Regions from separate parts of the Pseudoxanthomonas sp. LH2527 genome, predicted to be linked through region 2. Evidence: predicted binding sites of a transcription regulator. Region 2 holds the regulator's gene; each other region holds the start of a gene.
The links. Region 2 encodes FliA, which starts transcription of late flagellar genes. Its sites were predicted from a motif close to TAAAGTTTNNCNNNCNNNGGCCGATAA; they were not measured.

Region 1 (9,577 bases), on a different contig from region 2:
GAACACCGCCGGTCCGCCGGTCTGCACGCCGGCGCCGCGCAACTCGTCCATGAAGTTCCGCATGGACAGGCGTTCGGCGATGTTGTCGGGGGTGAAACGGTCGCCGCGCGGGTTGATCGCCTGCGCGCCGTTGGCCAGCACGCGTGCCGCCAGCGGGATGTCCTGGGTGACGACCAGGTCGCCGGCCTGCGCCCGTTCGACGATGGCATCGTCGGCCACGTCGTAGCCGCCCTGGACCTGCAGCGCGCGGATGAAGCGCGATGGCGGCGTACGCAGCCACTGGTTGGCCACCAGCGTGACCTGGACCCGGGCGCGCTCGGCGGCGCGGAACAGGATCTCCTTCACCGGCCCCGGGCAGGCATCGGCATCCACCCAGACCTGGGTGGCGGGGACCGCCCCGTCACTCATTCCGGTGCGGCGTCGGACCCGCTTTCGTCCGCCTCGGGGCCGCCGTCGGGGCGGGCAGCGTCGCGCTCGGCGCGCTTCTTGGCGTCTTTCTCGTCTTTCTTCTTCTTCTTGGCCAGTTCGCGCTGGCGCTTTTCAAAGGAATAGTTGGGCTTGGGCATGGGGCAGGGGGGTATCCAGGAAAGAGGGTGGGGCGGATCGCGGGCGCGATGCGCAGGGGTACACGATAGCCCGCATACGCCGCGCGCGGGCAGGGGCGGGCACCGGAGCCCCGGATTTCAAGGGCTTGAGGGGGCCAGGCGGGTCGCCGCGTAGGCCCGAATGCGCGGTGCGGCACGGCCAGGAGGCGTGCTCGCGGCATGGACGACGCGCCGTCAGCGGCGCACGCCGGTCACGCCATCCAGTGCGCGCTGTGCCTTGAAGCCGGCCTTCTCCAGCCGTTTCGCCACTTCGCCGGGCACGTCGCGGCCGCTGGTCAGCTTGTTGGGGTTGCCGGTGTAGTGGAACAGGGTGCCGCCGCGGCGCAGTACGCGCGCGAGCTGGTCGTAGAAGACCTGCGAATACAGTTCGCCGGCGATGCCGAAGCGCGGCGGATCGTGCAGCAGGGCATCCATCGATGCATCCGGTACTTGCGCGATGGCCTGCGACACGTCGGCATGGGTCAGCTGCAGCCGGCCGCCGGCGTCGGCGGCTTCCGGATCGGGCGACCAGGGGTTCAGCGTGCGCAGCCACAGCACGTCTTCGTTCTTCTCGAACGAAACGATGCGCGCGGCGCCGGCGTCGAGGCCGCAGGCCGCGAAGTAGCCCAGCCCGCCGCAGGTATCCAGCACGGTCTTGCCGCGCGGCTCGACCAGCGCGACCTTGCGGCGCGCGTCGTCCAGCGGGGATTCCTTCGAGGTCGGCAGCATCTTGATGCCGTCGATCTCGAACGTGGGTGCGCCCCATGCGGTGGGCACCAGCTTGATCAGCGAACCCCGGTAGCGCGACACCGGCGCGAAGTCCTCGCCATCCCACCAGTACAGCGTGCGGTCCTTGAGCTTGCCGGGGTAGGGGTAGTCGATGTCCCGCCACTGCCAGCGGTCGGCACCCAGTCGTGCCTCGCCCTGCGAGCGGCCCAGGTCGAGCGATCCGCTCCATGTGCCCTGGCCGCGGTCGCGCGCGGCGAGCAGCGCCGCGGCGGCGTCGCGGGTCAGCAGGGGGCCGGTGTAGTGGGGCATCGTAAGGTCGCGGTTCGGGAAGGCCCGCATTTTCGCCCCGATGGCGCACGCTGGACAGTGCGCAGGCGCCACGGAAGGCCGCTGGTATAGTGCGGCCCCCGCCGGTTGCGCTGCCTTCGCCATGACCCCATTCGACCGTTTCCATCCCATCGGCACCCCCGGCCAGCCCTGGGGCGCGGCCGAAAAGTCGCAGTGGCGCGCGCAGCAGCGCGTGCGGCGCCGCTACGTGGACGATGTCGGCGTCGCGATCGAGGGCCTGCGCGCGCGTTTCGACGTGGAGCAGTACGGCCTGCTGGACTACGGCCCCGGCGAAACCTATCCGCTGTACGCCGTGCGCAGCCGCGACTGGAATGACGCACTGCCCACGATGCTGGTGACCGGCGGCGTGCACGGCTACGAGACCAGCGGCGTGCACGGCGCGCTGCAGTTCCTTGAGCAACGCGCGGGCGACCATGCCGGCAAGGCCAACCTGCTGGTGGTGCCCTGCGTCAGCCCGTGGGGCTACGAACGCATCCATCGCTGGAACGCCGATGCGCTGGACCCGAACCGCTCCTTCCGCGCCGACAGTCCCGCACAGGAGTCCGCCGCGCTGATCGCCTTGGTCGCCCCGATCAAGGACCGCGTGCTGATGCATATCGATCTGCACGAGACCACCGACAGCGACGAGACCGAATTCCGTCCGGCGCTGGCCGCGCGCGATGGCAAGCCGTACGAGCCGGGCGAGATTCCGGACGGTTTCTATCTGGTGGACGACAGCGAACGGCGTCAGCCGGACTTCCAGCGTGCGGTGATCGCCGCGGTGGCCACGGTCACCCACATCGCGCCGGCCGACGCCAACGGCGAGATCATCGGCTCGCCGGTGGTCGCCGAAGGCGTCATCGAATACCCGGTCAAATCGCTCGGCCTGTGCACCGGCATCACCGACGCGCGCTACACCACCATCACCGAGGTGTATCCGGACAGCCCGAAGGCCACGCCGCAACAGTGCAACGATGCGCAGGTGGCCGCGGTGGTGGCGGCGATCGACTACGCGCTGGCGCACCGTTGAATCGAGGCGCCATCGGCCCCATTTCGTTTCGTGAACCCGTGGTGCCGGTGGCGGCGTAAGCTGGCCGGGCGCCCGTGCGTGCGAGGAGACGACCATGGCAACCGGATGGGCCGGCGATGGCGCCGTGCAGGACCAGATCGATGCGACCGTCAAGGACGGTATCGAGCGTGCGCGTCGCGCGCTGCCGAAGGGACCGAGCCTGACCCACTGCGAAGAGTGCGGGAAGCCGATTCCGGTCGCACGCCAGCAGGCCGTGCCGGGCGTGCGCCTGTGCGTGAGCTGCCAGGAAGCGGCCGACCACGAGGAACAGGGCGCCGGCCTGTACAACCGCCGCGGCAGCAAGGACAGCCAGCTGCGTTGATCGGCGCGCGCTGCGTGGGATACACGTCCGGGTTCTCGGCAGATGCGTTTTAGTCGCCCCTTCAGGAAGAAGCCCCGCACGTGGCGGGGCTTCGTCGTTACCGCGTGGCGGGCGTGGCTCAGCTGGCGCGCTTGAGCACCTGCTTGCGGTCGCGCATCACGTTGTGGCACTCGCGGACGCTGGGCAGCAGGGCCTGGGCTTCGGCGCGGGCGGTGGCCGGCGTGTCTTCATCGCTGATCGTTTCGTTGAACGCCTTCAGCAGGCGGTCTTCCGACTCTTCCAGCTCGGCGACGTAACCGTAGGTCGTGTCGCCCAGCGTTGCGCGCACCTTGCCGTAGAACTGCTGCATGCTGCCCACCATGGTGCCGTGCTCGGCCGGTGAACCGCCGGTGGACGCCACCACGGCGCTCAGACGCGCGACGATGTCCTGCTTGACGCCGGCGATGCGCGTGAAGAGCGCCGCCAGCTCCTGGTCCTTCACCTTGCCGGCGGCCTCGGTGTAGAAGCTGTGGCCGTCGCGGGCGATCTCGATCAGATCGTTGAGGCTGTGCTGGATCTTCTTCTGCGTGTTCATCATGAACTCCTGTCGTGGGATGGAGAGGGCGTGTTGCGCCCTTGGGAGACAACTTCCCCCATCGCACATCAACATCGTGTGACCGCGCGAGTGAAGCATTCATGCATGTCGTTCCCGCGCGAAGCGTTAGTGAAATTTTCATGAGCGTGATGCGAAAGGCGAAAGGGAGACCACGCCATCCATTCGAAAATCGCGTGCATGCGTGATCACGACGGCAGTCTGTTCGTGTCAGGGTTTCAGCTTCGCCGTGTCGGACACTGCGGCACCGGAACTCAAGATGCGCGCACCGCGGCCGCTACGATGTCGTCGACTATGCAATCGCAGGTGCGCACGTGGCATTACGGGCAATCATGAGCGGGTGGTGGAAGCGGGAACGGCGCCAGGCCGCGATATCCAGCGTGGCCATGGCGCCACACGCCGATATCACCGGCGTCGTGGCGGCCGAGCACGCGGCGCCTTCGCGCGACTGGGCGGGGCCGCTGCTGCGGCTGGCGCACCTGGATACCGATGCGTGCCTGTCGCCGGAAGACAGTCGAGCGGTGCTCGCGACGGCCCGCGGCGCGCTGGCGCGCTTCGCCGATGATCCGCAGCGGCTGCCGCGGCGACCACAACTGTTGCCACAACTGCTGGGGGCGCTGAACGATGACGACACCTCGGGCCGCGACATCGCCGGCATCATCGCGCGCGATCCGGCGCTGGCGGCCAACCTGCTGAAGCTGGCCAACAGTGCGCTCTACCGGCGCGACACGCTGGCAGTGGAAAGCCTGGACCGCGCGGTGGCGATGGTCGGCGTGGATGGCCTGCGTCATCTGGTCGCGGTGGCACTGATGCAGCCGGTGATGCGGGTGGAAGGCGGTGTGTTCGGGCGGCTGCCGGAACTGGTCTGGGAGCATACCCAGCGCACCGCGCTGGTCGCGGCACGGCTGGCCGGTCCGTCGGGTCGCGAAGCGGTCTTCGCCGCCCAACTGCTGGCGCTGCTGCAGGGCCTGGGCGCCATCGTCGTGGTGCAGGTGCTGCGCGATGCGGCGGCAGGATCGGCGGGGCGCGTGCCCGATGCGGCCGCGATGGCCAGGGTGCTGCACCGCTGGTCGCCGCGACTGGGATGCGCCGTCGCCCGCGAGTGGGGCCTGTCCGAGCGCTTGATGCAGGCCCTGCGCGAGCAGACGGCGGACGACGTGGCGACGCTCGGTCCGCTCGCGCGTGTGCTGGCCAGTGCGGCGCCCGAAGCCGGTGACGCGATGGAGAATCCGCCGGTAGCCAACGCGGCCTGAGGCCGGGCGCGTTGTTCGTCCAGCGTCGGTCGACGCGCGCGCTTATCGCGGCGGCGGCATTGCCTCAGGCGCGCTGGCGCGCCGCCTGCGCCGCGAACAAGGCATCGGCTTCCATCGGTTCGCCCATCAGATAGCCCTGGTAGAGGTCGCACCCCAGGCGTCGCAGTTGCTGGCGCTGGCCGAGGGTTTCCACGCCCTCGGCCACGACCCGCAGGTTGAGCGTCTTGCCCAGGGCGATGATCGACGACACGATGGCGGCGTCTTCGGCATTGGATTCCAGCTCGCGCACGAAGGCGCGGTCGATCTTCAGCTCCGATGCCGGCAGCCGCTTCAGGTACAGCAGGCTGGAATAGCCGGTGCCGAAGTCGTCGATGGAGATCTTCACGCCCATCCGCGTGAGTTCATCGAGGATGCCGAGGCTGGCGTCGGCATCGCGCATGGCGGTGGTCTCGGTGATCTCCAGCGTCAGGCTGCTGGCCGGCACGTCATGCCTGCGCAGCGCATCGGCGACGATCGCCACCAGGTTGGGCGACGAGAACTGGAGCGGCGACAGGTTGATCGCCACGTTCGTCACGCCGTGTCCTTCCTCGCGCCAGGCGCGCATCTGGCGACAGGCCTCGTCCAGCACCCAGTCGCCGATGGGCAGGATCAGGCCGCTGCGCTCGGCGGCGGGAATGAAGGCGCCCGGCGCCAGCAGGCCGAGCTCGGGATGCCGCCAGCGCAGCAGCGCCTCGGCACCGACCATGTCGTAGTGCGGTGCGGAGAACTTGGGCTGGTAGTACAGCACCAGTTCGTCGCGCTCGACCGCGCGCCGCAGTTCGTTCAACAGCTTCAGCTGCTGGTGGGCGCTGATGTTCATCGAGGGCGCGAAAAACGTGTATCCGTTCCGGCCGTTGTCCTTGGTGTGGTACATGGCCGCGTCGGCATGCGCCATCAGCTCGCGCTCGCTGTCGCCGTCGGACGGATACAGCGCGATCCCCATGCTGGCCGTCACCTGCAACTCGGCGCCGTGGACGTGCAGGGCGGTGGTGCCGATGGCGTCGATGATCCGCTGGGCCACCATGGCGGCGTCCTCGGGGTCGGTGGCGGCCACCACCAGCACGAATTCGTCGCCGCCCAGCCGCGACAGCGTGTCCTGGCCGCGCAGCAGGCCGCGCACACGCGTGGCCACCTCCACCAGCAGCGTGTCGCCGGCCTGGTGTCCGTAGGCATCGTTGATGCCCTTGAATCCGTCCAGGTCCAGGAACATGACCGCGAACTGTTCGTGCTTGCGCCTGGCCTTCTCGATGGCCTGCTCGATGCGGTCCTGCAGCAGGATGCGGTTGGGCAGGCGGGTCAGCGGGTCGTGCAGCGCGGCCTGCAGCAGTTCCTCGTTGGCGCGCGCCAGCGAATGCGCCAGGTGGTGCGTTCGCGAGTGCATCTGCCGGTCCAGCACCGAGACGATCAGCGCGATGCCCATGATGGCCACCGTCGCCACCACCACCAGGATCGCCAGCCACTGGGTGGGCACGCCGCCGTCGCGCGCGGCGCCACACCAGCTGTCGGTGGGAAACTGCGCCGCCGCCATGCCGGTGTAGTGCATGCCGACGATGGCGAAGCCCATCACCACCGCCGCGAGCGCGCGCAGCAGGTACTTGCGGCGACCACCGCTGCGCAAGTGGAAGGCGATCCAGAGCGCCGCACCGGACGCGGCCACCGCGATCGCGATGGACAGCGTGAACCAGCCGGGGTGGTAGTCGATGCCAGGCTGCATCTGCAGCGCCGCCATGCCGATGTAGTGCATCAGCGCGATGCCGCTGCCCATAAGCACCGCGCCCAGCAGCAGCCGGCGATGCGGTAGCTGCGGCCGCGACACCAGCCACAGCGCGAACGCCGACGAACCGACCGCGGCCAGCATCGAGCAGAAGGTGAGGGTGAGGTCGTATCCCAGCGGAATCGGCAGATCGAAGGCCAGCATGCCGACGAAATGCATCGACCACACGCCCAGCCCCATCGCGAACGCGCCACCGGCCAGCCACCAGCGCGCCGCCGTGCCCTGCGTGGTGGCGACACGGCCGGCCATGTCGAGCGCGGTATACGAGGCGAGGATGGCGACCAGCAGGGAGAAGAGAACGAGGATCTCGTTGTACGTGCCGGTCATGGGGAGGATCGTGGCCCGTGGGGAGGGCTCTCCAGATGACGGTATCGGCGCCGTCTCGCTGTTCTTGAGCGTCGCATCGCAGCGCAGGCGCGTGCAGCCTGGGCCTGCTCGGCAGCAGCGAGGTTCACCACGGCACAGTGCTTGCATGACAGGCATCGCGGGATCAGGTGAGCGCGAGCACTGGAGCAGGCGCGGCCGTGCCGCTAAGATGCGGTACGAATGCTGCCTTCCGTCAAGCGGAAGGGCAGCGTTCGATCCGGCATGTCGGGGACGTCATTCTTCAAGGCGGGCATGTGCGGGCGATGCGGGTGGGCGCCGACCGGCGTTTCGCCGTCTGTTGCGGTCAAGCGATCACGTTGTGTCGGGGGAAAACCACATGTTGCCTTACCTTTGCGGCGCTACGCGCCGTGCGCCCGCGTTCGTGCGACTGCTTGGCCACGGCCTGTTGGCCTGTTTGATGCTGGCCGCAGTACCGGCGGGCGCGGCGACACTGACGTTCACCAGCGACACCGGTCTCGGAGACGGCATTGCCTCCGACGGTGACGGCGGGTCGGGCGATATCCCCGGGCTGTCGATACAGGTCTACAACATCAGCAACGTCAGCGGCGCCAGCGTCGGCGTGATCCACTGGCGCGACGGCGCCTGGATCTCCAGCGACGATTTGGGCTATTCGGCCCTCACCTTCGATGATGGCGCGAATGGGTTCACCAAGGGCATGGCGGTCCGCTCTGCGGACGGCAGCGAGTTCAAGCTCACGTCGTTCCGGTACTACAGCTGGGGCGAGACCTCGCCCATGACCAATACCGTCGTGGGCTACCGGGACGGCACCCAGGTGGCATCGATGACTTTCCAGGGCTACGATCCGGACGGCACGCCGCAGACGGTGTCGTTGGGGCCGACGTTCTCGTATGTGGACGACGTCAGGCTGTTCACGTCCGCGGGTGGCGTAAACGGGGGTGCGGGCAGTTGGCACTCGATGAACAACATCGTCATCGATCCAGCCATACCGCCGGATACCACGCCGCCGACCGTCGATTCGGTGACGTCCAGTGCGACAAACGGTACCTACAGCGTGGGAAGCGTCATCGCACTGCAGGTGGCTTTCAGCGAGAACGTCGATGTCGTCGGCACGCCGCAGCTGACGATCGAAACCGGTACCACCGATCGTACCGTCAACTACACGAGCGGCAGCGGCAGCAGCACGCTGACCTTCAACTACACCGTACAAGCCGGCGACACGGCGGTCGATCTGGACTACGTGTCGACCACATCGTTGTCGCTGAATGGCGGCGCGATCCGTGACGCCGCCGCCAACGTTGCCACACTGACACTGCCTTCACCCGGAGCGGCGGGCTCGCTCGGTGCGAACAAGAATCTGGTGATCGACGGCGTCGTGCCCACGGTCACGTCCATCACTTCGTCCACATCGAATGGCGCCTATGCATCCGGTGCGGCGATCAGCGTGCAGGTCAATTTCAGCGAGTCCGTGACCGTCATCGGCACGCCGCAGCTGACGCTGGAGACCGGCAGCGTCGACCGCGCGGCCAACTACGCCAGCGGCAGTGGCACCAGCACCTTGACGTTTGCCTACACCGTGCAGGCTGGCGACGTCAGCGGCGATCTCGACTATGTGTCGACGAATTCGCTGGCGCTGAACGGCGGCACGATCAGGGACGCCGCCTCCAACGACGCCTCGCTGCTGCTGGCCACACCGGGCACGGCCGGGTCGCTGGGAGCCAACAAGGCGTTGGTGGTGGATGGGGCACCGCCCGCCGTCACCGGCATCACCGTGAGCGGTTCGCCTGCGGGCACCGCCACCAGCGTCACCTTCACGGTGGCGTTCAACGAGTCGGTGGCCAACGTGTCGACCGATGACTTCGCGCTGGCGACGACGGGCACGGCCACGGGCACGATCAGCAGCGTTTCGGCGAGCAGCGGCACCTCGATCAACGTCACCGTGAGCGGCATTGCCGGCAACGGCGACCTGAGACTGAATCTCAACGGGTTCACCGATATTGCGGACGCGGCCGGCAACAGCGGGCCCGCGGCATTCACCAGCGGGTCAACGCATACCGTCGCCATTCCCACCGCGCCTTCCGCGCCGACCATCGGCTCGGCCACGGCCGGCGATGCCCAGGCCAGCGTCACCTTTGTCGTGCCTGACAGCAACGGCGGTTCGGCGATCACCACGTACACGGCCACCGCCAGTCCCGGCGGTGCGTTCGGCACGTGCGCAGGGCCGGCCGCCTGTACCGCCACGGTGGCGGGGCTCAGCAACGGCACCGCGTATACGTTCACCGTGACTGCGACCAACGCCATCGGAACGAGTGTCGCGTCGGCGGCGTCGAACGCCGTCACGCCGAAGGGCAGCCAGACGCTCACCTTCGCCAACCCCGGCGCACAGAACTTCGGCACCACGCCGACACTGCCGGCGACATCGACCTCGGGACTGGCGCCGAGCTTCAGCTCGTCGACCACCGGCGTCTGCACGATCACGGCGAGCGGCACGCTGACCTTCGTCACCGCGGGTACCTGCACGATCGATGCCGACCAGGCCGGCA
Region 2 (9,577 bases):
CCGCCAAGCTGGCGTCGTGCCTGCCGCCGGCGCCGGCCAACGAGCCCGTCGCCATCGCGCCGGCCATCGCCCCGCGTCGCCCGGTGGTACCGCGCGCCGAGGCCGACGACACCCTGGACCTGGACGCGCTGCTGCCCTTGATCGCACCGCCGGTGTCGCTGCCGGAACCCGAACCCGCGCCGGTGGCGGCCCTGCACGCCACCCGCACGCCGGCCCTCGCGCCGGTGCCGGCGCCCACCACCGTCACCGTGCCCACGCTGAGCGTGGTCACCGACAACGCCGCGCAGGCGCGCGAGAGCGACGAGCAGCTCGTGCAGATGCGCGGCGAACTGTCGGCGATGCGCGAGATGATCGAACGCGAGATGCATCGCCTCACCGACGAACGCCTGCGCGGTTCGCCGGTGCGCATGCAGGCGATGGAGCTGATGGAGGACTACGGCTTCGACGCCGGCATCACCCGCGACATCGCCCTGCAGATTCCGGCCGATACCGAAGCGCATCGCGGCCGCGGCCTGATGCTGGGCCTGCTGTCGAAGAAGCTGCCGGTGCTCGACACCGACCTGCTGGACACCGGCGGCGTGATCGCCTTGGTCGGCCCCACCGGCGCCGGCAAGACCACCACCATCGCCAAGCTGGCCGCCTGCTTCGCCCAGCGCCACAACCCGCGCGACGTGGCGCTGGTGACCACCGACACCCTGCGCGTCGGCGGCCGCGAGCAGCTGCATGGCTATGGCCGCCAGCTCGGCATCGCCGTGCACGAGGCCGACAGCGCGCAGGCCCTGGCCTTGGTGCTGGAACGCCTGCGCGACTACAAGCTCGTGCTGATCGACACCGCCGGCCTGGGCCAGCGCGACCGCAACCTGGTCGGCCAGCTCAACTGGCTGCGTGCCTCCGGCCAGGTGAAGACCCTGCTTTGCCTGCCGGCCAATTCGCACTTCTCCGACCTGGACGAAGTGGTCCGCCGCTTCAGCACCGTGCAGCCGCAAGGCGTGGTGCTGACCAAGCTGGACGAGACCGGCCGCCTGGGCAGCGCACTGAGCGTGGTCGTCGACCACCAGCTGCCGATGACCTGGGTGACCGACGGCCAGCGCGTTCCCGACGACCTCCATCGCGCCAACAGCGCCCACCTCGTGCTGCGGCTGGACCAGCTGCGCCGCGAAGCCGACGAACCCTGCTCGACCGAGGCCACCCATGTCGCCTGACCACCCGCTGCAGACCAATCCCCGCAGCACCCCGCCGTTGCCCGGCGCGTTCCATCCCGTGCGCGTCGTCGCCGTCACCGGCGGCAAGGGCGGCGTGGGCAAGACCAACGTCTCGGTCAACCTGGCCGTGTCGCTCGCCGAGATGGGCAAGCGCACCCTGCTGATGGACGCCGACCTGGGCCTGGCCAACGTGGACGTGCTGCTCGGCCTGTCGCCGAAGTTCACCCTGGCCGACCTGGTGGCCGGCCGCTGCGGGCTGGAGGATGTGCTGCTGGAAGGTCCTGAGGGCGTGCTGGTAGTGCCGGCGTCGTCGGGTTTCCGCCACATGGCCGAACTGACCCCGGCCGAACACGTCGGCCTGGTCAACGTGTTCTCAGAACTCCAGCGCGCCCTCGACTTCATGATCGTCGACACCGCCGCCGGCATCACCGACAGCGTGCTGACCTTCTGCCAGGCCGCGCAGGACACCGTGGTGGTGGTCTGCGACGAACCGGCCTCGATCACCGACGCCTACGCGCTGATCAAGGTGCTGGCGCGCGAGCGCGGCCTGGACCGCGTGCACGTCATCGCCAACATGGTCCGCGACCCCAACGAGGGCCGCAAGCTGTACGAGAAGCTCGCCCGCGTCTGCGAACGCTTCCTCGGCGACGTTGCCCTGCACTACCTGGGCGCCGTGCCGCAGGACGACTGGCTGCGCCGCGCCGTGCAGCGCCAGCAGGCGGTGGTGAAGGCCTACCCGGGCAGCCCCTCGGCGCGCGCCATCACCGACATCGCACGCACCACCGCACGCTGGCAGCCGCCGGTGGGCGCGCGCGGCAACGTGGAATTCTTCGTCGAACGCCTGATCCAGCGGGGGGTGGCCGCATGAACACCGCCGCCGCCCAATACCGCGCGGTGCAGCGAAGCGCCGCCAACGACTTCGTCACCCAGCACGCCGACCTGGTCCGCCGCATCGCCCATCACCTGGCGGCGCGACTGCCGGCCAGCGTGGAGATCGACGACCTGATCCAGGCCGGCATGATCGGCCTGCTGGAAGCCTCGCGCAGCTACGACGCCGAACAGGGCGCCTCGTTCGAGACCTACGCCTCCATCCGCATCCGCGGCTCGATGATCGACGAGATTCGCCGTGGCGACTGGGTCCCGCGCTCGGTGCACCGCCGCGCGCGCCAGGCCGCCGCCACCGTGCGCGAGATCGAACAGCGCACCGGCCGCGCCGCCATCGCCACCGAAGTCGCGAGCGCGATGGAGATGCCGCTGCCCGAATACCTGCGCCTGATGGAAGACGCCGCGCGCGGCCAGGTGCTGAGCCTGGAGTCGCACATCGACGACCACGGCGAGCCGAACACCTCGCGTACCGGCGGTCCCTCGCCGCAGCAGAACCTGGAACGCAGCGAGTTCCGCCAGCAACTGGTCAAGTGCATCGGCCAGCTGCCCGAACGCGAGCAGCTGGTGCTGTCGATGTACTACGAGCAGGAGCTCAACCTGAAGGAAATCGGCGCCGTGCTCGGCGTGAGCGAGTCGCGCGTCTGCCAGATCCACGGCCAGGCGATGGTGCGCCTGCGCGGCCGCCTGCAGGTGTTCGAGAAGGCCGATGCGGGGCTGGGAGACGATGAGTGAAAGGACGGGGAATCGGGAATAGGGAATAGGGAATAGGGAATGGAGAGTGGCGCTCTGCGTTGTCCGCAGGTCCGCGTTCCTTCGGACGCAACAAAACCGCTCCCCATTCCCCATTCCCTATTCCCGATTCCCCGCTACCCCTAAACCTTTCCCGGCCCCGGCCGATACCCCTTCCAGACTCGCCGTCCACGCAATACCGGAGCACCCGTGACCAACAAGAACATGCGCATCCTCATCGTGGACGACTTCTCCACCATGCGCCGCATCATCAAGAACCTGCTCAACGACCTGGGCTACACGAACACCGCCGAGGCCGAGGACGGCAACAGCGCGTTGACAGCGCTGGGCCAGGGTGGTTTCGACTTCGTGGTCACCGACTGGAACATGCCCGGCATGACCGGCATCGAGCTGCTGAAGGCGATCCGTGCCGACGACCGCTACAAGACCCTGCCGGTGTTGATGGTGACCGCCGAGGCCAAGCGCGAGCAGATCATCGAGGCGGCGCAGAACGGCGTGAACGGCTACATCATCAAACCGTTCACCGCGCAAACGCTGGAAGAAAAGCTGGGCAAGATCTTCGAACGCCTGGGAGCGGCCGCCTGATGAACGCCGTCGTCGACGCCACCGCTGCCCGCGCCGCGCTGGTGGAGAAACTGCAGCACGCCCTCGACGCCCTGGAACAGGGCGACGAAGCCGGCTGGCGTCGCGAGCTGGATGCCATCGCCGCCTGGCGCACGCAGCCGATGATGCAGGGCCTGGGACGGCTGGCGCGCGAACTCGCGCAGACGCTGGGCGAGCTGCCGCCGACCGGTCCGGACGAACTCGACGACGCCTGCTCACGCCTGGACCATGTGGTCGAAATGACCGAACAGGCCAGCCACAAGACGCTGGACCTGGCCGAACAGTGCCGCGGCTACGCCACCGAACTGAAAGCCACCGAGCTGTCACCGGCGCAGGCCGCGCTGGTGGACAGCATCGGCAAGGGCCTGTCCGAGATGGCGCTGGCGCAGAGTTACCAGGACCTCACCGGCCAGATCATCCGCCGCGTGGCGGGCATCGTGCGCCGCGTGCACGAGGGCTTCGGCGCGCTCGGCCTGCCGCCGCCGGAAAAAAACCGCGACAAGGGTTCAGAACTCGCCGGTCCGGCCGTTGCTGGTCTTGACCGCAACGCGTTTTCGCAGGACGACGCCGACGACCTGCTGTCCGGCCTGGGGTTGTAGCCCCGGGGGACACGCGCTGCGGAACCGGAGACCTGCCATGCCCGCCGCTGCCGCCCGCCGTTCCCGTCACCCCGTCGTCCTGCTGTTCGTGGGATCGCTGCTGGTCTGCGATGCGCTGGTCGGCCGCTTCCTGCGACGCCGTGCCGCCCCGGCCCTGCTCGATTCCTCCCGCTGATCGCCTGCCCCGGTATCCGTCCTGCCCATGTCCGCCGTCACGCCCGAAATCGCCGCCGACTTCCTGATCGAAGCGCAGGAAATCCTCGACCGGCTCGGCGAACAACTGGTCACGCTGGAACAGGACCCGTCCGACAGCGACCAGCTCAACGCGGTGTTCCGCGGCTTCCACACGCTCAAGGGCGGTGCCGGCTTCCTCGGCATCCAGCCGATGGTCAACCTGTGCCACGCGGCCGAAGAGACGCTGGGCCTGGTCCGCGCCGGCCAGGCCACGCTGGAAGCGCAGCACTTCGACGCCGCGCAGCAGTCGCTGGACTGGCTGCAACAGATGCTCGACGCCATCGGCGCCGGCGAAGAGCCGCCGCATGCACCGCAGATCCTGATCGACCAGTTCGACGTGCAGGGCGGCACACCCGCCTCGCGCCCGGCGCCTGCCGCGCTCGCGACCCCCACGGCGCCCGCCGCGGGCGGCGACATGATCAGCGACGACGAATTTGAAGCCCTGCTCGACCAGCTGCACGGCGAGGCGGCGCCCACCACCGTGGCCACGCCTGCGCCCGCAGCGCCGCGTGCCGCGCCGGCGCCCGCTCCCGCCAGACCCGCCGCGCCGAAGCCCGCCGCCAAGGCCGGTGGCGAGGTCGAACAGACCATCCGCGTGGACACCAAGCGGCTGGATGCCATCGTCAACCTGGTCGGCGAACTGGTGCTGTCGCGCAACCGCCTGAAGACCCTGCGCGCGCGCATCCGCGACGAAGAACTGGACCGCGCCGTCAGCAGCCTGGACATCGCCACCGCACGCCTGCAGACCGCCGTGATGCGCACGCGCATGCAGCCGGTCGGCAAGGTGTTCTCGCGCTTCCCCAAGGTCGCCCGCGACGTCGCCCGCCAGTTGCAGAAGGAAGTCGACCTGGAACTGGTAGGCGCCGACACCGAACTCGACCGCAACCTGGTCGAGGCGCTGGCCGATCCGCTGGTGCACCTGGTGCGCAACGCGATCGACCACGGCATCGAAGTGCCGTCGCTGCGCGAAGCGTGCAGCAAGCCGCGGCAGGGCCACGTGCGCCTGTCGGCGCAGCAGGAAGGCGACTTCGTCACCATCGAGATCCGCGACGACGGCGCCGGCATCGATCCGGAACGCCTGCGCGCCAAGGCGCTGGAAAAAGGCCTGATCGATCCCGAGGCCGCTGCCCGCCTCAGCCATGACGAGTGCCTGCAGCTGATCTTCCTGCCGGGCTTCTCGACCAAGGCCGAGGTCACCGACATCTCCGGCCGCGGCGTCGGCATGGACGTGGTGCAGTCGCGCATCCGCGAACTCAGCGGCCAGATCACCATCCATTCCGATGTCGGCCGCGGCAGCCGTTTCGTCATCCGCGTGCCGCTGACCCTGGCCATCCTGCCGACCCTACTGGTGCAGGCCGGCGAGCCGGTCTATGCGCTGCCGCTGGCGCGCGTGATGGAAGTGCTGCACGCCCCGTCCGAAAGCCTACGCTGGTTCGACGGCCAGGCCGTGCTGGACCGCCAGAGCCACACCCTGCCGCTGGTCGACCTGCGCCAGTGGCTGCGCGTGGATCCGTTCATGGCGCCGCTGCTGACCATCGTGGTGTTGCAGATGGGCGAACAGCGCTTCGGCCTGATCGTCGACCAGGTCCGCGGCCGCGAGGAAGTCGTCATCAAGCCGCTGCCGCGCGCCGTGCGCGGCCTGCCCGGCTACGCCGGCGCCACCCTGATCGGCGACGGCCGCATGGCCCTGATCCTGGACGTGGACGGCCTGCGCGCGACGGCGTGATCAACCCGCTGTAAAGCTCCTGTAGGAGCGACGTAAGTCGCGACCGCACGTCCACCTCAACGCGGAAAACCGGTGATTGTCGGTACGGATGCGCTACGGCGCGGCGGTTGTTACTGCAAGGCAACAGGGCTCTCCAGGGGCGCGATCGCGACTTACGTCGCTCCTACAACAGCGCACCCTACCCTCGCGACTACGTCCCTCGCACGACATGACAGCCGGATGTCTCTGTGATCCCGGTCGCGACTCACGTCGCTCCTACAGGGGCATCACCTCAAGTCCCCCTCGACCAGGCCGATAGATCAGCACATGGACATCTTCAGCCTCATCGGACTCCTGCTGGCACTGGTCGCGCTGGTCGGCGGCAGCATCCTCAAGGGGGCCGGCCTGTCGTCGCTGTGGTCGTCGGCGGCCTTCGTCATCGTCATCGTCGGCACGCTGGCCGCGATCCTGGTGCACACGCCGCCGCCGGTGTTCAAGCGCGCGGTGTCGATCGCCCGCTGGGTGATCCGCCCGCCGGGCACCGCCGGCGACGCGCTGCTCGCGCAGATCGTCGAGTGGAGCAACATCGCGCGCAAGCAGGGCCTGCTGGGGCTGGAGCCGGTGGTCAGCCAGCAGGACGACCCGTTCCTGAAGAAGGGCCTGCAGATGCTGGTCGACGGGGTGGAGCCGGAATCGATCCGCCACATGATGGAGATCGACCTCAACGGCCAGGAACACCAGGACCTGGCCGCCGCCAAGGTGTTCGAGGCCATGGGCATCTACGCGCCCACGCTGGGCATCATCGGCGCCGTGTTCGGCCTGATCGCGGTGATGAAGAACCTGGCCGACCCCAGCAAGCTGGGCCACGGCATCGCCGCCGCGTTCACCGCCACCATCTACGGCATCGCCTCGGCCAACCTGTTCTTCCTGCCCATCGCCAGCAAGCTGAAGAGCGTGATCGGTGGCCGCAGCCGCGAGCAGGAAATGATCATCGAAGGCCTGATCGCCATCGCCCAGGGCGAGAATCCGCGCAACATCGAGGCCAAGCTGGCCGGCTTCCTGCACTGAGCCCGCGGGACGACGGCGATGGCACGCAGGAAGAAACACGAAGAGCACGCCAACCACGAGGCCTGGGCGATCCCCTACGCCGACCTGATGACGCTGCTGCTGGCCTTCTTCGTGGTGATGTACGCCATCTCCACCGTCAACGAAGGCAAGTACCGGGTGGTGGCCGATGCGCTCACCGCCGCGTTCGGCGGCGCGCCGCGCACGATCAATCCGGTGCAGGTGGGCAACCACCAGCTGCAGGGCTCGGACTTCGACCGTCCCTCGCCCATCAAGTCCGGCGCCAAGGAAGGACCGTCGGCGCCCTCGCCGTCGCCCAACGTCACCCTGCTGGCGGCAATGGCCTCGCAGATGAACATGTCGCTGGACGCCGCCGGCCTGCAGGCCGCACAGGGCGAGCTCAAGCGCATCGCCGACGACCTGGAGCGCGCGCTGGCGCCGCTGATCGACGAGAAGCTGGTGACCATCAAGCGCTCGGCGCTGTGGCTGGAAGTGCAGATCAACAGCGACATCCTGTTCGCCACCGGCTCGGCGGCGCTCGACCCGCAGGCGCAGCAGACCGTCGGCAAGCTGGCCGAAGTGCTGGGCAACGTGCCCAACTCGGTGCGGGTGGAGGGGTATACCGACGACCGGCCGATCCGCACCTCGCAGTTCCCGTCCAACTGGGAGCTGTCCTCGGCCCGCGCGGCCAGCGTGGTGCACCTGTTCGTGCGCGACGGAATTCCGCCGGAACGGCTGGCGATGATCGGCTACGGCGAGTTCCGCCCCATCGCCGACAACGCCAGCGAGGAAGGCCGCAACACCAACCGCCGCGTATTGCTGGTGATCCTGGCCAGCCCGGCCGGTCCGGCACCGGTCTTGCATGCAGGGGAACAGGTCGTCGCGCCGCCGTCAGTGATCCCGCTGCCGCCGTTGCCGGCCCACGCCGCGTCGCCCATGCCCGGAGCGCCGCCGGCGCCCCAGGTCCATGAAGGAGTCCCGTGATGCGCGTGTGGGCAATCGCCAACCAGAAAGGCGGCGTCGGCAAGACCACCACCACCCTCGCCCTCGGGCGCGGCCTGGCCATGCGCGGCCATCGCGTGCTGCTGGTCGACCTGGATCCGCATGCATCGCTGACGCGCGCGTTCGGCGTGGCCACCGATCCACAGCCGACCGGCGTGCTGGAACTGTTCGACGAGCAGCCGCCCATGCTGGCCAGCGTGGCGCGCGCCACCGAGATCGAGAACCTGTCCTTCGTCGCTGCGCAGACGCCGCTGGCCACGCTGGAGCGCCGCAGTGCCACCCAGCCCGGCCTGGGCCTGGCGTTGTCCACTGCGCTGGCGCGCGGCGGCCAGGCCTGGGACCACGTGCTGTTCGACTGTCCGCCCACGCTGGGCCTGCTGATGGTCAACGCGCTGGCCGCGGCCGACCACGTCATCATTCCCACCCAGACCGAACCGCTGGCGCTGCACGGCCTGAAGGGCATGTGCCGCACGGCCGACATGATCCAGCGCTCGCGCCATCGCGTGCTGCCGGTCTCGATCCTGCCCACCCTCCACGACAAGCGCACGCGCACCGGCGCGGATACGCTGAAGGCGATGCAGGAGGAATACGGCGAGCGCGTCTGGAACGACGCCATCCCCAATGACACCCGCATCTGCAGCGTCGACGCGCTGACGCGCTCAAGCCCGGCCACGCAGTACCCCGGCCGTGGGTTGTCGGCGTACCGGCGCGCGCTCGACTGGCTGCTGCTGACTGAAGCGCGCGACACGGAGCAGGCCGCATGACCACCCCGGCCGTCCTCGACGACTACCTGCTCGACCTGCTCGGCGACGCCGGCCTGCCTGCGACGACGCCGGCACCGGCCGTGGTCGCGGAGGCGATCGAGCGCGCCGCGCCGGCCGTGGACATGGCAGCGGTCGTGGTCGCGCCGGTCGCTGAAGTGGCTCCAACTCCTGCTCCGACTCCGGCACCCGCGCTGGCGGTGGCGCCGACGCGTCCCGGCAGCGAGGCGGAACTGATCAGCGACGACGAGTTCGAAGCCCTGCTCGACCAGTTGCACGGCGACGGCGTGCCGACCGCGGTGGTTGCCGCGGCACCTGCGTCCGCACCGACGCCCGCCGCCGCGGCACCCGCACTGGCGGTCGCCCCGACGCGTCCCGGCAGCGGCAACGACATGATCGGCGACGACGAATTCGAAGCCCTGCTCGACGAACTGCATGGCGGTGCCGCGCCGACCGCGCGCGTGGCAACCCCGGCCGCGCCGGTCATCGCGCCCGCACCCGTCCCGGCATCCCCGCCGCCGCGGGCCATGCCGCCGTTGCCGGACAAGCCCTACCTGCTGACACCGACGGACCACGGCGAACGCCGGCGTGCGACCGAACGCAAGACCCGCTGGCTGCGCCTGCGCTGCGACCAGCAGCACTACGCGCTGGAACTGCTGAAGGTGCAGGAAGTCGTGCGCCCGGCCACCCTGCTGCCGTTGCGCGGCGCCGCGTCGCACATGCTGGGCGTGATGAACCTGCGTGGCCAGGTGGTGCCGGTGATCGACCTGG
Region 3 (9,577 bases), on a different contig from region 2:
CGGCGAAAAGGACGAACAGGCCGCCATCCGCCAGGGGATCGTGCAGGTGATGATGCTGGTGGCGCCGTTCCTGCGCGACGCCGAACGCGTGCACCTGAATACGCTGACGCAGGCGTATACCGTCTGAAGCCGCCTCATCGTTGCCTGTGCCCTGCGGCGTAGCGTCGAGCTTGCTCGACGCCGGACGGCATCGGTGTCTCGGGAAACGGACAGCAGCGGAGCAAGCTCCGCTCTACGCGGACCGATGGATGCCTGGCGGGCGGAACTCAGGCGGCCAGCGTATCGCCCAGCCGCGCCGAGGCCGCACGCAATTCCGGCAGCAGGCCGCGATCGTCGACGATCTCGAAGTCCGGGCCGATCAGCGCCATCAGCGCCAGCAGGGCATCGATGGATTCGGCGCCCAGTTCCAGCAGGCAATGGTGCGCATCGCCGGCTTCGAGGATGCCGCACCACGTGGGCACGCGCGTGGCCTGTTCTTCGATGGATCCGGACAGTCGCAGCCTGACCTGGTAGCGGGTGAATGGCTGCGTGATCGACTTGGCCACGTAATCGGCCACGTCGCCGGGAAACTCACGCGGCGGGAACTGCGTGCCGGTATCGTGCAGCGATTGCACGCGATCCACGCGGAACGTCCGCCAGTCTTCGCGCTTGAGGTCCCAGGCCACCAGGTACCAGCGGCTGCCGGTATGCACCAGGCGCAGCGGTTCGATCAGTCGCTCGCTGGCACGCTGGCTGCGGTCGCGGTACTGCATGCGCAGGCGGAAACCATCACGGCAGGCGCCGGCGATGCGTAGCAGCGCGTCCACGTCGGAGGTGGGCACGCCGCCGGCCAGCGACAGCGTGACCGAATACAGCGCACTGGCGCGCTTGCGCAGCCGTGCCGGCAACCATTGGTCGAGCTTGGACAGCAGCCGCAGCGCGGTGTCCTCCATCCGGCCGACGCTGGCCGCCGCCGTGCGCAGCGCCACCGCCACGGCGACCGCCTCATCGTCTTCCAGCAACACCGGCGGCATGGCCGAGCCGGCACCGAGCCGATAGCCACCGCCCAGTCCGGGCGAGGCATCGATGGGATAGCCGAGTTCGCGCAGCCGCTCGACATCGCGGCGCAGGGTGCGACGGTCGACCTCGAGCCGCTGGCTCAGTTCGGCGCCGGTCCAGTGGCGACGCGACTGCATCAGCGAGAGCAGGCGGAGAAGACGGTTGGAGGTGCTGAGCATGGGGCCAGTATGCACGCCTATTGAGGACTGATTCTGTCCTCGATAAGCACCACACTGACGCCATCATCCAGCCGGGAGCCAGGCCTCATGACCGTCCAGACCTACCAGGGAAGCTGCCATTGCGGGGCCGTGCGCTACGAGGTCGATCTCGACCTGGCTTCCGGCAGCGGCCGCTGCAACTGTTCGATCTGCGCGAAGACGCGCTACTGGGGCACGGTGGTGAAGCCGGACGCCTTCCGCCTGCAGCAGGGCGAAGACGCGCTGACCCGCTACCCGTTCGGCAGCGGCGTGGTCGAACACCTGTTCTGCAGGCACTGCGGTGTGAAGTCGTTCGGCCGCGGCGAACTGGAGGTGCTGGGCGGCCGCTATTACTCGGTTAACCTGGCCTGCCTGGACGACATCGAGCCCGCCACGCTGGCCGAGATCCCGATCCGCTACGCCAACGGGCGCGACAACGACTGGTTCTCGGAGCCCGCCATCACCCGGCATCTCTGAGAGAGCGTCACATAACAGAACGCCCCGGCAAGCCGGGGCGTTCTGTTTGATGGGTACGCGGCGTGAGCGCTCAGGCGCGGCTGCGACGGGCCGGACGCTTGGCCGCAACCTTGCGCGGTGCGGCGGCGCGCGTGCGCTTGGCGGCCGTCTTCTTGCGGGTGCGGGTCGCCGCCTTGCGGGCCGGCGTCTTCAGGCCCAGCTTGACCAGCACCGGCTGCAGGCGGGCTTCGACATCGGCGCTGAAGCGCTCCACGCCGGCTTCGCCCTGCTCGCGGATGCCGGCCAGGCGGTCCAGCACGTCACGCTGGGCCTGGCTGGCCAGGGTCTCCGCCTGCTGGCGGGCGGCGTGAAGGCTGCCAGCGACGTCGTTGGCGGCGGTCAGCGCTCCGCGGCGTGCGACGGCGATCAAGCCAAGGCCGGCGAGCCAGACGTGGCGGAGGGTGGGTTCGGGGGTCTTGCGGGAGGTCTTCCTGGCGGCCATGGGGGCGGTCCACATGCCGGCCACGGTGGCCGGCTTCCATGACGCGATGCTGTCTGGCCTGCGTCGAGCAATCACACTATTGGCCGCTGGCGCGACGGATTGCGTAGGGGTTGCCTGCGGACCGCGTTCGCGGCGATGCTCGCCGCTTCCTGGGAGGGACGATCGATGGCAGCAAAATCATCCAAGTGGGCGCCGTTTCCGCATGACGCAAAAGCCTATGCCTACACCGGCGATGCACTGAAGAAAGCCTGGCCTGCCCTGCACGCTGGCGACCAAGAACCCTGGCCGGACGACAAGCGCGCCAAGGCACTGATCGCCGCCGCCGGCAAGGCCGCCAAGGGCATCGAGCCCGCCGATCTGGCGCAGCGCCTGCAGGACGCGTGGCGCGCGTTCCATCGCGGCGACTTCCAGGCCGCGTACGAAGCCGGTGAAGCGCTCGGTCCGCTGGGTGCCTCCGTGGCGGTGAAGGCCATCGGCATCCACGCCACCTATCTGGTGGACGACGAAGCCGAGCAGTTGAAGTGCTTCGAGCAGGCCGCCAAGCTGGCCGAGGCCGCGATCAAGGCGCTGCCGGACGAAGCCAACAGCCATTACCGCCACGCCTTCGCGCTGGGCCGCTACAGCCAGGGCCTGAGCATCGCCAAGGCGCTCAAGCAGGGCATCGCCGGCAAGGTGCGGGCGGCGCTGGACGCCACGCTGCAACGCGAACCCAAGCATGCCGAGGCGCATACCGCGCTGGCGCTCTACCACGCCGAGATCATCGACAAGATCGGCGCGATGATCGGCGGCCTGACCTACGGCGCCAAGGCCGGCGAAGCCGAATCGCACATCAAGACCGCCCTCAAGCTGACGCCGGACTCCCCCATCGCGCACGTCGAGTACGGCAACGTGCTGCTGCTCCTGCATGGCGACAAGAAGGAAGACGCCGCGGCCGCCTCGTTCGAGAAGGCCGGCAAGCTCAAGCCGCGCAACGCCATGGAAGCGCTGGATGCCGCCCACGCGAATGCGCAGATCGAGTAAGTCCCTGCCCGTCGTGCTGGCCGCGCTGTCGCTGGCCGGCACGACGTTAGCGTTGTCCGCGCAGCCGGCTGTCGTCGCCGTCCCCGCGCCGGCCGCCGGCCCCGCGGACACGCTGCTCGATGCGCTCACCTGCCGCACGTCGATCGCCCACCTGCCGGCCCTGTTGCCGCGCCTGCGGCGCGAGCGCCCGACGGAGTTCGTCCAGACCGAACGCCAGTACAGTGCGCCGATGATGGACCTCTATCGCTTGCAGGATCCGGTGCAGGCGTGGGGGCATCGCAGCGACGCGGTCATCATCACCGACAACCGCGTGCTGTTACTGGTGAATAGTCCGATCGAACAGGCCACTGCCCAGCTGGAGCGTGCGCTGGAAGAAAGCAAAGACGCACCGCTGGCCGGCGCACTGGACGACGCGCATGCGCTGGTCGTCTACCCCGCCGAACATCCCAGCCTAAAGGGACGCACCCTGGTCGGTTGCGAGTACCGCATGAGCGATGTGTCGCTGCTCGCCGATCCCGCCGACGCCTGGCGCACGGTCAGCCCCAGGCCCTGATCGCCCGCGTGCGCGTCACGCGCGTGCCCGCTCCCTCATCCCACCGATAGCGCCGCACGCGGACGTTCGCCCGCGCCTGCGCTCACATTTGCGCGCCGCGCCGCCCTGAAAGGCGGGCTTAACGGCAGCGTCCGCGCCTTCTTTAGGGCCTTCGTCACGCTTTTCGTCATCCGGGGAAATGCCTGTCACATAGGCGTTTCGGCGACTTACCACATTTTTTCGAACACCCCCTAAAGGTTTTTTTGGCAGCGCCGTTATTCATTTCGCAACACGAAGACGACTAGCCCAACAAAACAAACCGGCAGCGTCTTTTCCCTTCAACGCCGTGAATCCAAATAAGAGGAGACGAACATGGCACAGGTAATCAACACGAATACGATGTCGCTCAACGCTCAGCGCAACCTGAGCACCAGCGGCGCCTCTCTGGCCACCACCATCCAGCGCCTGTCGTCGGGCCTGCGCATCAACAGTGCGAAGGACGACGCCGCCGGTCTGGCCATTTCCGAACGCTTCAGCACGCAGATCCGCGGCCTTGATGTGGCCGTGCGCAATGCCAACGACGGCATCTCGCTGGCCCAGGTCGCCGAAGGCTCGCTGACCGAGATCGGCAACAACCTGCAGCGCATCCGCGAACTGGCCGTGCAGTCGTCCAACGCCAGCAACTCCGCTTCCGACCGCGCGGCGCTGAACGCCGAGGTCAAGCAGTTGACGGCGGAAATCGACCGCGTCGCCAAGCAGGCCGACTTCAACGGCACCAAGCTGCTGGACGGCTCGTTCACCAGCCAGCTGTTCCAGGTCGGCGCCAACGCCGGCCAGGCCATCGCCATCGACAAGGTGGTCGACGCCCGCGCGCAGACGCTGGGCGGCGTGACCTTCGCCAACACCTACATCGGTACGGCGCTGGGCGTCGATGCCGCCGCGGCCGACACCACCTTCTCGCAGCTGCAGGTCACGGTCACGCCGACCGGCGGCACCGCGACGACCTTCGACATCGGCGCCTTCGAAGTGAAGGCCGGCCAGTCGATCACCCAGGGCGCGGCCGCTGCGCTGAACGCCCGACTGGGCGAGACCGGCGTCTACGCCGAGGTCAAGGCCGGCGTCATCAACCTGACCGGCATCAAGGGTGGGCAGGAATTCGCCCTCGCCTTCGGCGGCCCGGTTGTCGCCGGCGCCACCGCCTCGACGGCCGCCAACCTCGGCCTGACCGAAACCAGCACCAACGGTGGCGACCTGGCCACGACCAACAGCTTCGTCCAGGGCCTGGACATCACCACCTTCGCCGGCTCGCAGCGCGCCCTGGAAGTGGTCGACAAGGCCCTGACCTCGGTCAACGGCGCCCGCGCCGACCTGGGTGCCATCCAGAACCGCTTCACCTCGGTGGTCGCCAACCTGCAGACCAGCTCCGAGAACCTGGCCGCTTCGCGCAGCCGCATCCGCGATACCGACTTCGCCAAGGAAACCGCCGAACTGACCCGCACCCAGATCCTGCAGCAGGCCGGTACGGCCATGCTGGCCCAGGCCAACCAGGTGCCCCAGAACGTGATGTCCCTGCTGCGTAACTAAGCCTTTGCGTCCCGGGTTGCACGGCCGGGAAGCGTTGGAACCTCCATCCCCCCGTGCGACAAACGCCTAAGGAAAACTTCTCATGGCACAGGTAATCAACACCAACACGATGTCGTTGAATGCTCAGCGAAACCTGAGCACCAGCGGCGCCTCGCTGGCCACGACCATCCAGCGTCTGTCGTCGGGTCTCCGCATCAACAGCGCCAAGGACGACGCCGCCGGTCTGGCGATCTCGGAACGCTTCAGCACGCAGATCCGCGGCCTGGACGTGGCCGTGCGCAACGCCAACGACGGCATTTCGCTGGCCCAGGTCGCCGAAGGTTCGCTGACCGAGATCGGCAACAACCTGCAGCGCATCCGTGAGCTGTCGGTGCAGTCGGCCAACGCCACCAACTCGTCGTCCGACCGCGCCGCGCTGAACGCCGAAGTCAAGCAGCTGACCGCCGAAATCGACCGCGTCGCCAAGCAGGCCGATTTCAACGGCACCAAGCTGCTGGATGGTTCGTTCTCCAGCCAGCTGTTCCAGGTCGGCGCCAACGCCGGCCAGGCCATCGCCATCGACAAGGTGGTCGATGCCAAGTCGAATGCACTGGGCGGCGCCCAGTTCGCGACGGGCACGATCGCCGCGGTCACCGGCGTCGACAACACCGACGTCGCGATCGCTGCGTTCACCATCACCGACAGCAAGGGCACGGCCGTCAGCTTCGACGCCCTGACCGTGAAGAGCGTCGGCCTGGCCGCCGCCAATGCCAGCGAAGCCGGCAAGCAGCTGGCCGCGCACATCAACGGCAAGGTCGGCGAAACCGGCGTCTACGCCGAAGCCAACGCGGCCGGCGCGGTCACCCTGACCTCGGTCAAGGACAGCGTCAACAGCAGCGGCGCGTTCACCGCCTTCGCCACTACGGCGGCCGGTTACACCGCCGGTGCGGCGCCGACCCGCCAGTACGCCAGCAACCTGGACATCAGCTCGGTCAAGGGTGCGCAGCAGGCGCTGGAAATCGTCGACAAGGCGCTGACCTCGGTCAACGGCGCCCGCGCCGACCTGGGTGCGGTGCAGAACCGCTTCACCTCGGTCGTTGCCAACCTGCAGACCAGCTCGGAAAACCTCGCCGCCTCGCGTAGCCGCATCCGCGATACCGACTTCGCCAAGGAAACCGCCGAACTGACCCGCACCCAGATCCTGCAGCAGGCCGGTACGGCCATGCTGGCCCAGGCCAACCAGGTGCCGCAGAACGTGATGTCCCTGCTCCGCTAAACCGCTGAAGGGCATCGGGTGGGCGTTTCTCTCCCCACCCACCTGATGCCTGCCCTTTTCAACGCCTTGAGGAACCCTCCATGGCCCAAGTGATCAACACCAACACCATGTCGTTGAACGCTCAGCGCAATCTGAGCACCAGCGGCGCCTCGCTCGCCACCACCATCCAGCGCCTGTCGTCGGGCCTGCGCATCAACAGCGCCAAGGACGACGCCGCCGGCCTGGCCATCTCCGAGCGTTTCTCCACCCAGATCCGTGGCCTCGATGTCGCCGTGCGCAACGCCAACGACGGCATTTCGCTGGCCCAGGTCGCCGAAGGTTCGCTGACCGAAATCGGCAACAACCTGCAGCGCATCCGCGAACTGTCGGTGCAGTCGGCCAACGCCACCAATTCGTCGTCCGACCGCGCGGCGCTGAATGCCGAAGTCAAGCAGCTGGCCTCTGAAATCGACCGCGTCGCCAAGCAGGCCGACTTCAACGGCACCAAGCTGCTGGATGGCTCGTTCTCCAGCCAGCTGTTCCAGGTCGGCGCCAACGCCGGCCAGGCCATCGCCATCGACAAGGTGGTGGACGCCAAGGCCAATGCGCTGGGCGGCGCGATGTTCGCCACCGCCACTTTCACCACCGCCACCCCGGCCGACGGCGTCACCGCGCTGAAGATCGAAGGCCTGCAGCTGACCAACGCCGACGGCGCCACGGTCACCATCGACACCGTCGACGTGGCCGCACAGGGCACCGCCGCTGGCACCCGCGACGCCGCCGCCAAGGCGATGGTCACCGCGATCAACGCCAAGATCGGCGAGAGCGGCGTGTATGCCGAACTCGGCGCGGCGGGCGCGATCAACCTGACCTCGGTCAAGGACAGCGTCGGCACCAACGGCGCGTTCAAGGGCATCGCCATCGAGACCGGCACGTGGACCGGCGGCACCGCCCCGGCCGACGTCGTCGCCAGCACCGTCGCCACCACCAAGCAGTACGCCTCCAACCTGGACATCAGCTCGGTCAAGGGCGCGCAGCAGGCGCTGGAAATCGTCGACAAGGCACTGACCGCCGTGAACGGCGCCCGCGCCGACCTGGGTGCGGTGCAGAACCGCTTCACCTCGGTGGTCGCCAACCTGCAGACCAGCTCGGAAAACCTGGCCGCCTCGCGCAGCCGCATCCGCGATACCGACTTCGCCAAGGAAACCGCCGAACTGACCCGCACCCAGATCCTGCAGCAGGCCGGTACGGCCATGCTGGCCCAGGCCAACCAGGTGCCGCAGAACGTGATGTCGCTGCTCCGCTAATCCGCTTCACAGGAATCGTCGCCTGGCGCAGGCGTCCCGGAAGGATTCGTCTCCCTCCGATTGACGCCGGGATGGATGGCCCTGCCATCTATCCGCCTTCCACCGGCTTGGTGGCGGGCGCCGGGCATTCCTCCCCGCTCCTCTCTCACGCACCACGCCTCACCCTCCCTTTCTCCAGGACCCCGTCATGGCACAGGTCATCAACACCAACACGATGTCGCTCAACGCTCAGCGCAACCTGAGCACAAGCGGCGCCTCGCTCGCTACCACCATCCAGCGCCTGTCGTCGGGCCTGCGCATCAACAGCGCGAAGGACGACGCCGCCGGCCTGGCCATTTCCGAGCGTTTCTCCACCCAGATCCGTGGCCTCGACGTCGCCGTCCGCAACGCCAACGACGGCATCTCGCTGGCCCAGGTGGCCGAAGGCTCGCTGACCGAAATCGGCAACAACCTGCAGCGCGTCCGTGAACTGTCGGTGCAGGCCGCCAACGCGACCAACTCCGCGTCCGACCGCGCCGCGCTGAACGCCGAAGTCAAGCAGCTGGCCTCGGAAATCGACCGCGTCGCCAAGCAGTCCGAGTTCAACGGCACCAAGCTGCTGGACGGCTCGTTCTCCAGCCAGCTGTTCCAGGTCGGCGCCAACGCCGGCCAGGCCATCGCCATCGACAAGGTGGTGGATGCGCGTTCGCAGTCGCTGGGCAACATCAAGTTCGCCGCCGATGTCACCGGCACGGCGATCGCCGACGCGGGCGCCGACGGCAGCATCACCGGCCTGACGATCAACGCGGTCGCGATCGACACCGTCGCCTACACCAACGGCACCACCGGCGACGACATCGCCAAGACGCTGGCCACCGCGATCAACGCGAAGATGGGCGAAACCGGCGTGTACGCGTCGGTGACCGCCGACCAGGTGACCCTGAACTCGGTGAAGGCCGGCAAGGATCTGGTGGTGGGTGGCACGGTCGCCGGCTCGGGCCTGACGGCCGCCACGACCACCGCCGCCGCGACCGCCACGGCCTCGTTCGTCAAGGACCTGGACATCACCTCGGTGGAAGGCGCACAGAAGGCGCTGGAAATCGTCGACGCCGCGCTGACCTCGGTCAACGGTGCCCGCGCCGACCTGGGTGCGGTGCAGAACCGCTTCACCTCGGTGGTCGCCAACCTGCAGACCAGTTCGGAAAACCTGGCCGCCTCGCGCAGCCGCATCCGCGACACCGACTTCGCCAAGGAAACCGCCGAACTGACCCGCACCCAGATCCTGCAGCAGGCCGGTACGGCCATGCTGGCCCAGGCCAACCAGGTGCCGCAGAACGTGATGTCCCTGCTCCGCTAAACCGCTTCACAGGAATCGTCGCCTGGCGCAGGCTTCCCGGAAGGATTCGTCTCCCTCCGTTTCGCGCCGGGAGGGGTGGTATCGCCACCCCTCCGCCTTCCACCGGTTTGGTGGCGGGCGCCGGGCCTTCCTTCTCCGCCGTAATCCCTCTCTTCGTCTCTCCAGGTCCGCGCCATGGCACAGGTCATCAACACCAACACGATGTCGTTGAATGCCCAGCGCAACCTGAGCACCAGTGGCGCCTCGCTCGCCACCACCATCCAGCGTCTCTCGTCCGGCCTGCGCATCAACAGCGCCAAGGACGACGCCGCCGGCCTGGCCATTTCCGAACGTTTCAGCACCCAGATCCGCGGCCTTGATGTGGCCGTGCG

Region 1: the regulator FliA is predicted to act here: its motif matches at 3,878-3,904, upstream of MMG85_RS15285 (HDOD domain-containing protein).
Region 3: the regulator FliA is predicted to act here: its motif matches at 3,998-4,024, upstream of MMG85_RS16970 (flagellin).

Annotation. Positions count from the first base shown of each region.
Region 1 covers NZ_JAKZBW010000030.1:20,637-30,213, forward strand. Annotated here, with positions in the region: gene MMG85_RS15255 (YaiI/YqxD family protein) at 1-408, opposite strand, end outside; gene MMG85_RS15260 (hypothetical protein) at 405-566, opposite strand; gene MMG85_RS15265 (MnmC family methyltransferase) at 780-1,622, opposite strand; gene MMG85_RS15270 (M14 family metallocarboxypeptidase) at 1,744-2,670, shown strand; gene MMG85_RS15275 (DksA/TraR family C4-type zinc finger protein) at 2,765-3,031, shown strand; gene MMG85_RS15280 (PA2169 family four-helix-bundle protein) at 3,150-3,605, opposite strand; gene MMG85_RS15285 (HDOD domain-containing protein) at 4,010-4,876, shown strand; gene MMG85_RS15290 (bifunctional diguanylate cyclase/phosphodiesterase) at 4,941-7,016, opposite strand; gene MMG85_RS15295 (fibronectin type III domain-containing protein) at 7,393-9,577, shown strand, end outside.
Region 2 covers NZ_JAKZBW010000011.1:13,861-23,437, forward strand. Annotated here, with positions in the region: gene flhF (flagellar biosynthesis protein FlhF) at 1-1,202, shown strand, start outside; partial or broken gene MMG85_RS08060 (MinD/ParA family protein) at 1,258-2,070, shown strand; gene MMG85_RS08065 (RNA polymerase sigma factor FliA) at 2,067-2,819, shown strand; gene cheY (chemotaxis response regulator CheY) at 3,042-3,422, shown strand; gene MMG85_RS08075 (protein phosphatase CheZ) at 3,422-4,039, shown strand; gene MMG85_RS08080 (hypothetical protein) at 4,077-4,214, shown strand; gene MMG85_RS08085 (chemotaxis protein CheA) at 4,242-5,999, shown strand; gene MMG85_RS08090 (flagellar motor protein) at 6,306-7,046, shown strand; gene motD (flagellar motor protein MotD) at 7,065-8,027, shown strand; gene MMG85_RS08100 (ParA family protein) at 8,027-8,809, shown strand; gene MMG85_RS08105 (chemotaxis protein CheW) at 8,806-9,577, shown strand, end outside.
Region 3 covers NZ_JAKZBW010000039.1:996-10,572, reverse strand. Annotated here, with positions in the region: gene MMG85_RS17000 (TetR/AcrR family transcriptional regulator) at 1-127, shown strand, start outside; gene MMG85_RS16995 (YafY family protein) at 267-1,217, opposite strand; gene MMG85_RS16990 (GFA family protein) at 1,305-1,712, shown strand; gene MMG85_RS16985 (hypothetical protein) at 1,783-2,208, opposite strand; gene MMG85_RS16980 (hypothetical protein) at 2,359-3,213, shown strand; gene MMG85_RS16975 (hypothetical protein) at 3,197-3,766, shown strand; gene MMG85_RS16970 (flagellin) at 4,118-5,329, shown strand; gene MMG85_RS16965 (flagellin) at 5,412-6,584, shown strand; gene MMG85_RS16960 (flagellin) at 6,665-7,870, shown strand; gene MMG85_RS16955 (flagellin) at 8,058-9,206, shown strand; partial or broken gene MMG85_RS16950 (flagellin) at 9,381-9,577, shown strand, end outside.